One region of the Streptomyces sp. NPDC052107 genome, then DNA from elsewhere that is predicted to be linked to it. Evidence: riboswitches for the same ligand, from Rfam matches in the RefSeq annotation. Region 1 holds a riboswitch; the other holds the start of a gene.
The links. Region 1 has a riboswitch for thiamine pyrophosphate ahead of thiC (phosphomethylpyrimidine synthase ThiC). Riboswitches for the same ligand answer to the same signal wherever they lie in the genome.

Region 1 (4,169 bases):
CCGGTGTGCCCGAGCCGGGGCGGTCGGCCGAGACCACCAGCGCGGCGAGCGCGGTGGTGACCGGCACCGAGGCGACCAGACCGATCGAGCCCACCAGCGTGCGCACGATCTCCTCGGCCACCAGCTCGCTGTTGGCCACGGTCCCGACGCCGCTCTGCGCGATCGAGAACAGCAGCAGCAACGGCAGCGCGGCACCGGCGTAGGCGAGGACGAGGGTGTTGACCACGGAGGCGATGTGGTCGCGGCCGATGCGGATGCCCGCGCGGTACAGCCCGCGCCAGCCCATCGTCGGATTGGCCTCGTGCAGCTCCCAGACCGCCGACGTCTGCGTCACGGTGACGTCGTCCAGAACGCCGAGCGAGCCGATGATGACGCCGGCCAGCAGCAGACCGCTCATGTCGATCGACGGATACAGGCCGTGGATCAGGCCGGTGCTGTCGTCCGTGTTGCCGGTGAGGGCGGCCCAGCCGATGAACTGCGAGCCGAGGACGCCGATCAGCAGCAGCGAGACCAGTGTGCCGAGCACCGCCACCGAGGTGCGTGCGGACAGGCCGTGGCACATGTACAGGGCGAGCAGCATGATGGCGCTCGATCCGACCACCGCCACGAGCAGCGGATTCGAACCCTGGAGGATCGCGGGCAGGATGAACAGGGTCAGCACCAGGAAGCTGGCGGCCAGTGCGACGAGCGCCATCACGCCGCGCAGCCTGCCGACCACCACGACCGCGAGCGCGAAGATTCCCGCGAGCAGCGTCATGGGGAACTTCCGGTTCACGTCGGTCACCGAGTACTGCAGGTCCTTCGGCGCCGAGGGCTCGTAGGCGACCACCACCTTCTCACCCTGGCTGAGCTGTCGGCTCTGGTCCGGCTGCACGATCTCGATGAACGTACGGCCCCTGTCCTTGCCGGTGTCGACCCGGACGGTCGCCTTCTTGCAGCTCCCCTTCGGCTCCTGATCCGCCGGGCTGCCCGCGGCGGTGGAGGTGTCGCCGGTCGGGGTGCCACCGGAGGCGTTCACCGACTTGCAGCTCACCTCGACGACCCTGGTGACCGTGGCCTGCTGGGTCGCCCGGTCGAAGCCGACGCCGCTGCGCTTGTGGGACGGGGCTCCCCCGGGCCAGAGCACGACCAGTCCGACGACGACCGCCACGGTGAACGGGACCAGGACCGCGGCGATGACCTTGCGCAGGTGCCGGGAGACGGGCGCGGCGGGTCCATGGCTGTGGCTGTGACCGCCGCTGTGACCGTGTGGCTGCCCGTGGCCATGACCGCGGCTGTCATCCCGGCTGTCCTCCCGCTCGGGGGTGTGGCCGTCATCGCCCTGCCTCGAGCTCGGTCGGTGGCGCGGCTCGGGAGGCCGATACGGGTACTGTTGCATTCCGGTCACCGCCCGATCATCGCAACAACGGCAGGGGGCCCACTGTTCACCGCGCCACTCATGACGCTAGCGTGGAGGCACCTTTGCACACGCGGGAGCTCGGAGCACCGGGCTGAGAGGGCGCTGACCTCCGTAGGCGCGATGTTTCACGTGGAACAAGCGATGTTCCGCGCGGATGTCGACAGACGGAAACCGCTGCGTCGACCGCCGAACCTGTTACCGGGTAATGCCGGCGTAGGGAGTAGGTCTCATGACCAACAAGGACGCATGCACGCCTGCCTCCGTTGAGGACGAGATGTCCCAGGAGGCCGGGAAGTCCATCGGCTGGCACAAGGCGTACGTCGAGGGTTCGCGCCCCGACCTGCGTGTGCCGGTCCGTCAGGTGCATCTCACCAACGGGCAGTCGGTCACGCTGTACGACACGTCGGGCCCGTACACCGATCCACTCGTCGACACCGATGTCCGCAGGGGCCTGCCGCCGTTGCGGGAGAACTGGATCATCGCCCGCGGGGACACCGAGGAGTACGCGGGCCGCCCCGTTCGTCCCGAGGACGACGGGATCAAGCACACCTCGCCGCGCGGCGGGCTGCGCAACCTGGACGCGGTCTTCCCCGGACGGCCGCGCCAGCCGCGCCGGGGCCGGGCCGGCGAGGCGGTCACGCAGCTCGCATACGCCCGCAGGGGCGAGATCACCCCGGAGATGGAGTACGTGGCCATCCGGGAGAACGTGTCTCCCGAGGTCGTCCGCGAGGAGATCGCGGCGGGCCGGGCGGTGCTGCCGGCCAACGTCAACCACCCGGAGATCGAGCCGATGATCATCGGCAAGCGGTTCCTGGTGAAGGTCAACGCCAACATCGGCAACTCGGCGGTGACCTCCTCCATCGAGGAGGAGGTGGAGAAGATGACCTGGGCGACCCGCTGGGGTGCCGACACGGTCATGGACCTCTCCACCGGCCGCAACATCCACACCACCCGCGAGTGGGTGCTGCGCAACTCCCCTGTCCCCATCGGGACGGTGCCGCTCTACCAGGCCCTGGAGAAGGTCGACGGCAAGGCCGAGGAACTGACCTGGGAGATCTACAAGGACACGGTCATCGAGCAGGCCGAGCAGGGCGTGGACTACATGACCGTCCACGCGGGCGTCCGGCTGCCGTTCGTGCCGCTCACCGCCAACCGCAAGACGGGAATCGTCTCGCGTGGCGGTTCGATCATGGCCGCGTGGTGCCTGGCGCACCACAAGGAGTCGTTCCTGTACGAGAACTTCGAGGAGCTCTGCGAGATCCTCGCCGCCTACGACGTCACGTACTCGCTGGGTGACGGCCTGCGGCCCGGTTCGATCGCGGACGCCAACGACGAGGCGCAATTCGCGGAGTTGAGGACGCTCGGGGAACTCAACCGGATCGCCAGGCGTTTCAACGTACAGACGATGATCGAGGGCCCGGGACACGTCCCGATGCACAAGATCAAGGAGAACATCGACCTTCAGCAGGAGATCTGCGATGAAGCTCCGTTCTATACGCTCGGCCCGCTGACCACGGACATCGCGCCGGCGTACGACCACATCACCTCCGGCATCGGCGCCGCGATGATCGCCTGGTGGGGCACGGCGATGCTCTGCTACGTCACGCCCAAGGAGCACCTGGGCCTGCCCAACCGTGACGACGTCAAGGCCGGCGTCATCACTTACAAGATCGCCGCGCACGCGGCCGACCTCGCCAAGGGGCACCCGGGCGCCCAGGAGTGGGACGACGCACTGTCCGACGCCCGCTTCGAGTTCCGGTGGGAGGACCAGTTCAACCTCGCTCTGGACCCGGACACGGCGCGGGAGTTCCACGACGAGACCCTTCCGGCGGAGCCGGCCAAGACGGCCCACTTCTGCTCGATGTGCGGGCCGAAGTTCTGCTCCATGAAGATCTCCCAGGACATCCGCCGTCAACACGGCGGCAGCCAGGAGGAGATCGAGGAGGGCATGGCCCAGAAGTCGAGGGAGTTCGCGGCGGCGGGTAACCGGGTGTACCTGCCGATCGCGGACTGAGGGCCAGGCGCAAGCGGTCCGCGTTTCCGAGCCGCCGCCCGGCGTCACGTGAGGCGCGGACCCCGCTGGTGTCGCTCAGGGCGTCAGGACGATCTTGCCGGTGGTGCGCTTTGCCGCGATGGTGCGTGTGCCTCGGTGGCTTCGGCCGGCCGTGACCCGCGCCGTTCGAGGTGCTTCGCCATGCGGCCGGGCATGACGCCGACCGGTCGGCCGACCGGGACGGCGGCACACCGGTGGGCCGCCCGGTCGGGCCCACGTCGGTCGGGAGCGCGAGCCGTGTCCGGGCTGCCGGTGGGGCTACTCGGGCTGGTGCTCCGGGCCACCGAAGTCCGGGCTCGTGTAGTCCGGGCTGGTGAAGCTCGGCCGGCCGGACTGGGTGCCGTCGTCGGGACTGCTGAAACCGGGGCGGTCGTACCCCAGGCGGGGCATGCGGCCGCGCGGGGCGGGTGGGGTCGTGCGGTGCAGGGGGGCCGCTGGTCGGGGCTCGGCGAGTGCCTCCGTGAGGAACGGCAGGATGCCGCGCTCCAGCAGGGCGTCCCGCCAGGCCTCTCTGGCGCTGTCCAGTTCCCGGTGCGCCGCGTCCAGCGCCTGGGCCTGTGGCGAGTTGCTGTTGCGCAGGGCGGTGAGGAGCAGTCCGACAGCGGCGAGGAGGATCGTGGCCGCGGTCACCGCGCCGAACACCCACCCCGCGGTCAGCATGGTTTGGGCGAAGGTCTGTCCGGGGCTCAGCGTCTTCAGGATGTATCCGACGAGCAG
Region 2 (4,169 bases), on a different contig from region 1:
CCACTCGATCATCTCTTCGACCGTGAAGCCGTCGTCCCGCAGAAGCGTCAGGGTGCCGGACAGGCCCTTGACGACCTTGTCCCCGTCGATGAAGGCGGCGGGGACGTGCAGTGCGCGGTTCTCACCCCGGCGTACGGCGATGAGCTGGCCCTCCTTGACCAGCTGCCGCACACGCGTCACCTCGACGCCGAGCTGTTCGGCGATGTCGGGGAGGGTGAGCCAGGCGGGGACGAGAGCATCGATCTTTGCTTCAATCTCGGTCACAGGACAAGCCTGCCATCCCCCACTGACAGTCGGAAGTCAGGCAGGTCCGGGCGGGAGGACCCGGCTAGGCGGCCGTGGCGTCCTTCAGGGGCTTCGCCGGGTCCGCCAGGGCCCGCGCGTCCATCCGGCGGCCCGCCTCGATCAGCCGACGGCCCTGCGCCAGATCACGCGGTCGGCCCACCGCCAGCAGGGCCACCAGGCGGTCCTCGCGGAGCCAGCAGACCGTCCAGGCCGGGCCCTCCGGGTCGCCGCGCCAGACCATGCGGTCGGCCGCGGCGTGGTGGCCGACGTACTGCACGAACCGGCCGAACTGCTCGGACCAGAAGTACGGCACCGGGTCGTAGACCGCCGGGGTCTCGCCGAGCACGTTCGCGGCGACCGTGCGCGGGCCCTGCAGGGCGTTGTCCCAGTGGTGGACGAGCAGCCGTTCGCCGTAGCGGGCGGAGGGGAAGGAGGCGCAGTCGCCGACTGCGTACACGTCCTCGACCGAGGTGCGCAGCCGGTCGTCGGCGAGGACGTCCCCGTGCGGGCCCAGCTCCACGCCGGAGACGGCCAGCCAGGCGGTGGCGGGGCGGGCGCCGATGCCGACGACGACGGCGTCCGCGGGCAGCCGGGTGCCGTCGGCGAGCACGACCGCGCCGGGCTCGATGTGATCCACGCGCGCGTGGGTGCGCAGTTCCACACCCGCGTCGGCGTACCAGGCGGCCATGGGCGCCGTGACCTCGGCGGGCAGGGCGCCGGCGAGCGGACGGTCGGCGGCCTCCACGACGGTCACCGCACAGCCGGTCTCGCGGGCGGCCGTGGCGAACTCGGCGCCGATCCAGCCGGCCCCGACGACCACGATCTCGTGCTGCCGGGCGAGCACCGGCTTCAGCCGTTCGGCGTCGTCCAAGGTGCGCAGCAGATGCACGCCGGGCACCCCCTCGGTGCCGGGCAGGGTGATCGGCTCGGCGCCGGTGGCGAGGACCAGGACGTCGTACGGCACCGGGCCCGCCTCGGTGTCCAGCTCGTGTTCGGCGGGGCGCAGGCCCAGCACCTCGCAGCCGAGCCGCAGCTCGACGCCGAGGGACTCGAAGTCCACGTCGAAGGCGGAGTCCTCGGCCTTGCCGAGCAGTACGGCCTTCGACAGGGGCGGCCGGTCGTACGGCTGGTGCGGCTCCGCGCCGATCACGGTGACGGGACCTTTGAAGCCCTGCTCCCGCAGCGCGACCGCGGTCTGCACCCCGGCCATGCCCGCGCCCACCACGACCACGCGCCGCCCCGCCGGCGTGCCCCCTTGCGCTGTCTGCTCGCTCACCCGATCACCATAGACACGTGACAACGCGTCAGTCAGCGGGCGTGCCCGGTGACCTGTTCCACAACGCTCGTACCGGCGCCCGCCTGGGACTCCCACTCCCAGGTCTCCTCCAGCCGCACCCGCCCGTCCGGCAGCTCCACGACCGTGGAGACACAGTGCCCCGAGGAGGTCGTCCCGTCGGTCTTCAGCTGGACATAGCGGAAGTCCAGACGGTCGCCCTCCCGGGTGCCGACCAGATGACCGCGTACGACATCGCCGCCCGCGTACTCGGCCCATATCTCGCCGTCCTCCTCGTGGTACGCGAACCGGGTGCGGGTACCCACCTGACCTGGGGCTTGGTCCGCCAGGGGGGCGAGGATCAGTCCGTCGAGCGACCGGGCCATGGGCAGGGGCTCCCTTACGGGTGACGAGGGGGGCGGGCTAGGGTGGCCACCGTACAAGCACTCGCGGGAGCCCGGACGCACCGGGCTGAGAGGGAGGCTGGCGGCCTCCGACCGTACGAACCTGATCCGGGTCATGCCGGCGAAGGGAGGGGCTGGACGCCCATGTCGTCACGTACGTCCGACGTCCTCGTCACCGGGGGCGGAATCATCGGCCTGGTCACGGCCTGGCGCGCGGCGCAGCGCGGGCTCGCGACCGCCGTGGTGGACCCCGAGCCCGGCGGCGGGGCCGCGCGGGTCGCGGCCGGGATGCTGGCCGCGGTCACCGAACTGCACTACGGCGAGGAGCGGCTGCTCGCCCTGAACCTGGAATCGGCCCGCCGCTACCCGGACTTCACGGCCGAGCTGACCGAGCTGACCGGCCAGGACCTCGGCTACCGCCGCTGCGGCACCCTCGCGGTCGCGCTCGACGCCGACGACCGCGCACATCTGCGTGAACTGCACGCCCTGCAGCAACGCTCCGGCCTGGACTCGGAGTGGCTGTCCGGGCGGGAGTGCCGGCGCCTGGAGCCGATGCTGGCGCCCGGGGTGCGCGGCGGGCTGCGGGTCGAGGGCGACCACCAGATCGACCCGCGGCGGCTGGCGGCGGCCCTGGTGAGCGCATGCGAGCGGGCCGGCGTGGTGTTCCATCGCGCGTGGGCCGAGCGGCTGGACGTCGTACGGGACCGGGCCGCCGGGGTGATCACCGCGGACGGCACCGAGCTGCGCGCCGGGCAGGTGGTGCTCGCGGCAGGAAGCATGAGCGGGCGGCTCACGGGCGTGCCGGAGGCGCTGCTGCCGCCGGTGCGGCCGGTGAAGGGGCAGGTGCTGCGGCTGACGGTGCCGCGCCGGTACGCGCCCTTCCTCAGCCGGACGGTACGGGCCGTGGTCCGCGGCAGCCAGGTCTATCTGGTGCCCCGCGAGAACGGCGAACTGGTCGTCGGCGCGACCAGCGAGGAGCTGGGCTGGGACACGACCGTCACCGCGGGCGGCGTGTACGAGCTGCTGCGCGACGCCCACGAGCTGGTGCCGGGCATCACCGAACTGCCGCTCACCGAGACCCGGGCCGGGCTACGCCCCGGCTCCCCCGACAACGCGCCGCTGCTCGGCCCGTCCGGGCTCGACGGGCTGCTGCTGGCCACCGGGCACTACCGCAACGGCGTGCTGCTCACGCCGGTCACCGGGGATGTGATGGCCGAGGTGCTGGCGAGCGGCCGGCTCCCGGAAGAAGCCCGTCCCTTCACGCCGCAGCGTTTCGGCGCCGCCGTCCTCATGGAGCAGCCCGCATGAGCATCTCGATCTCTGTCAACGGAGAGCGCCGGGAGATCGTTCCGGGTACCGCTCTGGACATCGTCGTACGGTCGCTGGTCTCGGCGCCCTCCGGGGTGGCCGCCGCCGTCAACGAGACCGTCGTCCCGCGCGCGCAGTGGGCGTCCACGGCGCTGGCCGAGGGCGACCGGGTCGAAGTCCTCACCGCGGTCCAGGGAGGCTGAGCCATGGCCGACGATCCCTTGGTCCTCGGGGGTACGACCTTCTCGTCGCGGCTGATCATGGGTACGGGCGGTGCGCCCAGCCTGGAGGTGCTGGAGCGGGCGCTGGTCGCCTCCGGTACGGAGCTGACGACGGTCGCGATGCGGCGGGTGGACCCCTCCGTGCACGGTTCGGTGCTGTCGGTGCTGGAGAGGCTGGGCATCCGGGTGCTGCCGAACACGGCGGGCTGTTTCACCGCGGGCGAGGCCGTGCTGACCGCGCGGCTGGCGCGGGAGGCGCTGGGCACGGATCTGATCAAGCTGGAGGTCATCGCCGACGAGCGGACGCTGCTGCCGGATCCGGTGGAGCTGCTGGAGGCGGCGGAGACGCTGGTCGACGACGGGTTCACGGTGCTGCCGTACACCAATGACGATCCCGTGCTGGCGCGGAAGCTGGAAGATGTGGGCTGTGCCGCCGTCATGCCGCTGGGGTCGCCGATCGGGTCCGGGCTCGGGATCCGCAATCCCCATAACTTCCAGCTGATCGTCGAGCACGCGCGCGTGCCGGTGATTCTGGATGCGGGGGCCGGTACGGCGTCCGATGTCGCGCTGGCCATGGAGCTGGGGTGTGCTGGGGTGATGCTCGCCTCCGCCGTGACCCGGGCGCAGGAGCCGGAACTCATGGCGGCGGCGATGAGGCATGCCGTGGAGGGAGGTCGG

Region 2: another riboswitch for thiamine pyrophosphate. It lies ahead of thiO (glycine oxidase ThiO); the one in region 1 lies ahead of thiC (phosphomethylpyrimidine synthase ThiC).

Annotation. Positions count from the first base shown of each region.
Region 1 is NZ_JBFAWG010000008.1:115,635-119,803, forward strand. It holds gene AB0M27_RS11440 (YibE/F family protein) at 1-1,387, opposite strand, end outside; TPP riboswitch at 1,460-1,636, shown strand; gene thiC (phosphomethylpyrimidine synthase ThiC) at 1,629-3,413, shown strand; gene AB0M27_RS11450 (hypothetical protein) at 3,711-4,169, opposite strand, start outside.
Region 2 is NZ_JBFAWG010000001.1:228,814-232,982, reverse strand. It holds gene AB0M27_RS01070 (Rv2175c family DNA-binding protein) at 1-264, opposite strand, end outside; gene AB0M27_RS01065 (FAD-dependent oxidoreductase) at 329-1,561, opposite strand; gene AB0M27_RS01060 (hypothetical protein) at 1,594-1,944, opposite strand; TPP riboswitch at 1,998-2,109, shown strand; gene thiO (glycine oxidase ThiO) at 2,107-3,270, shown strand; gene thiS (sulfur carrier protein ThiS) at 3,273-3,473, shown strand; gene AB0M27_RS01045 (thiazole synthase) at 3,477-4,169, shown strand, end outside.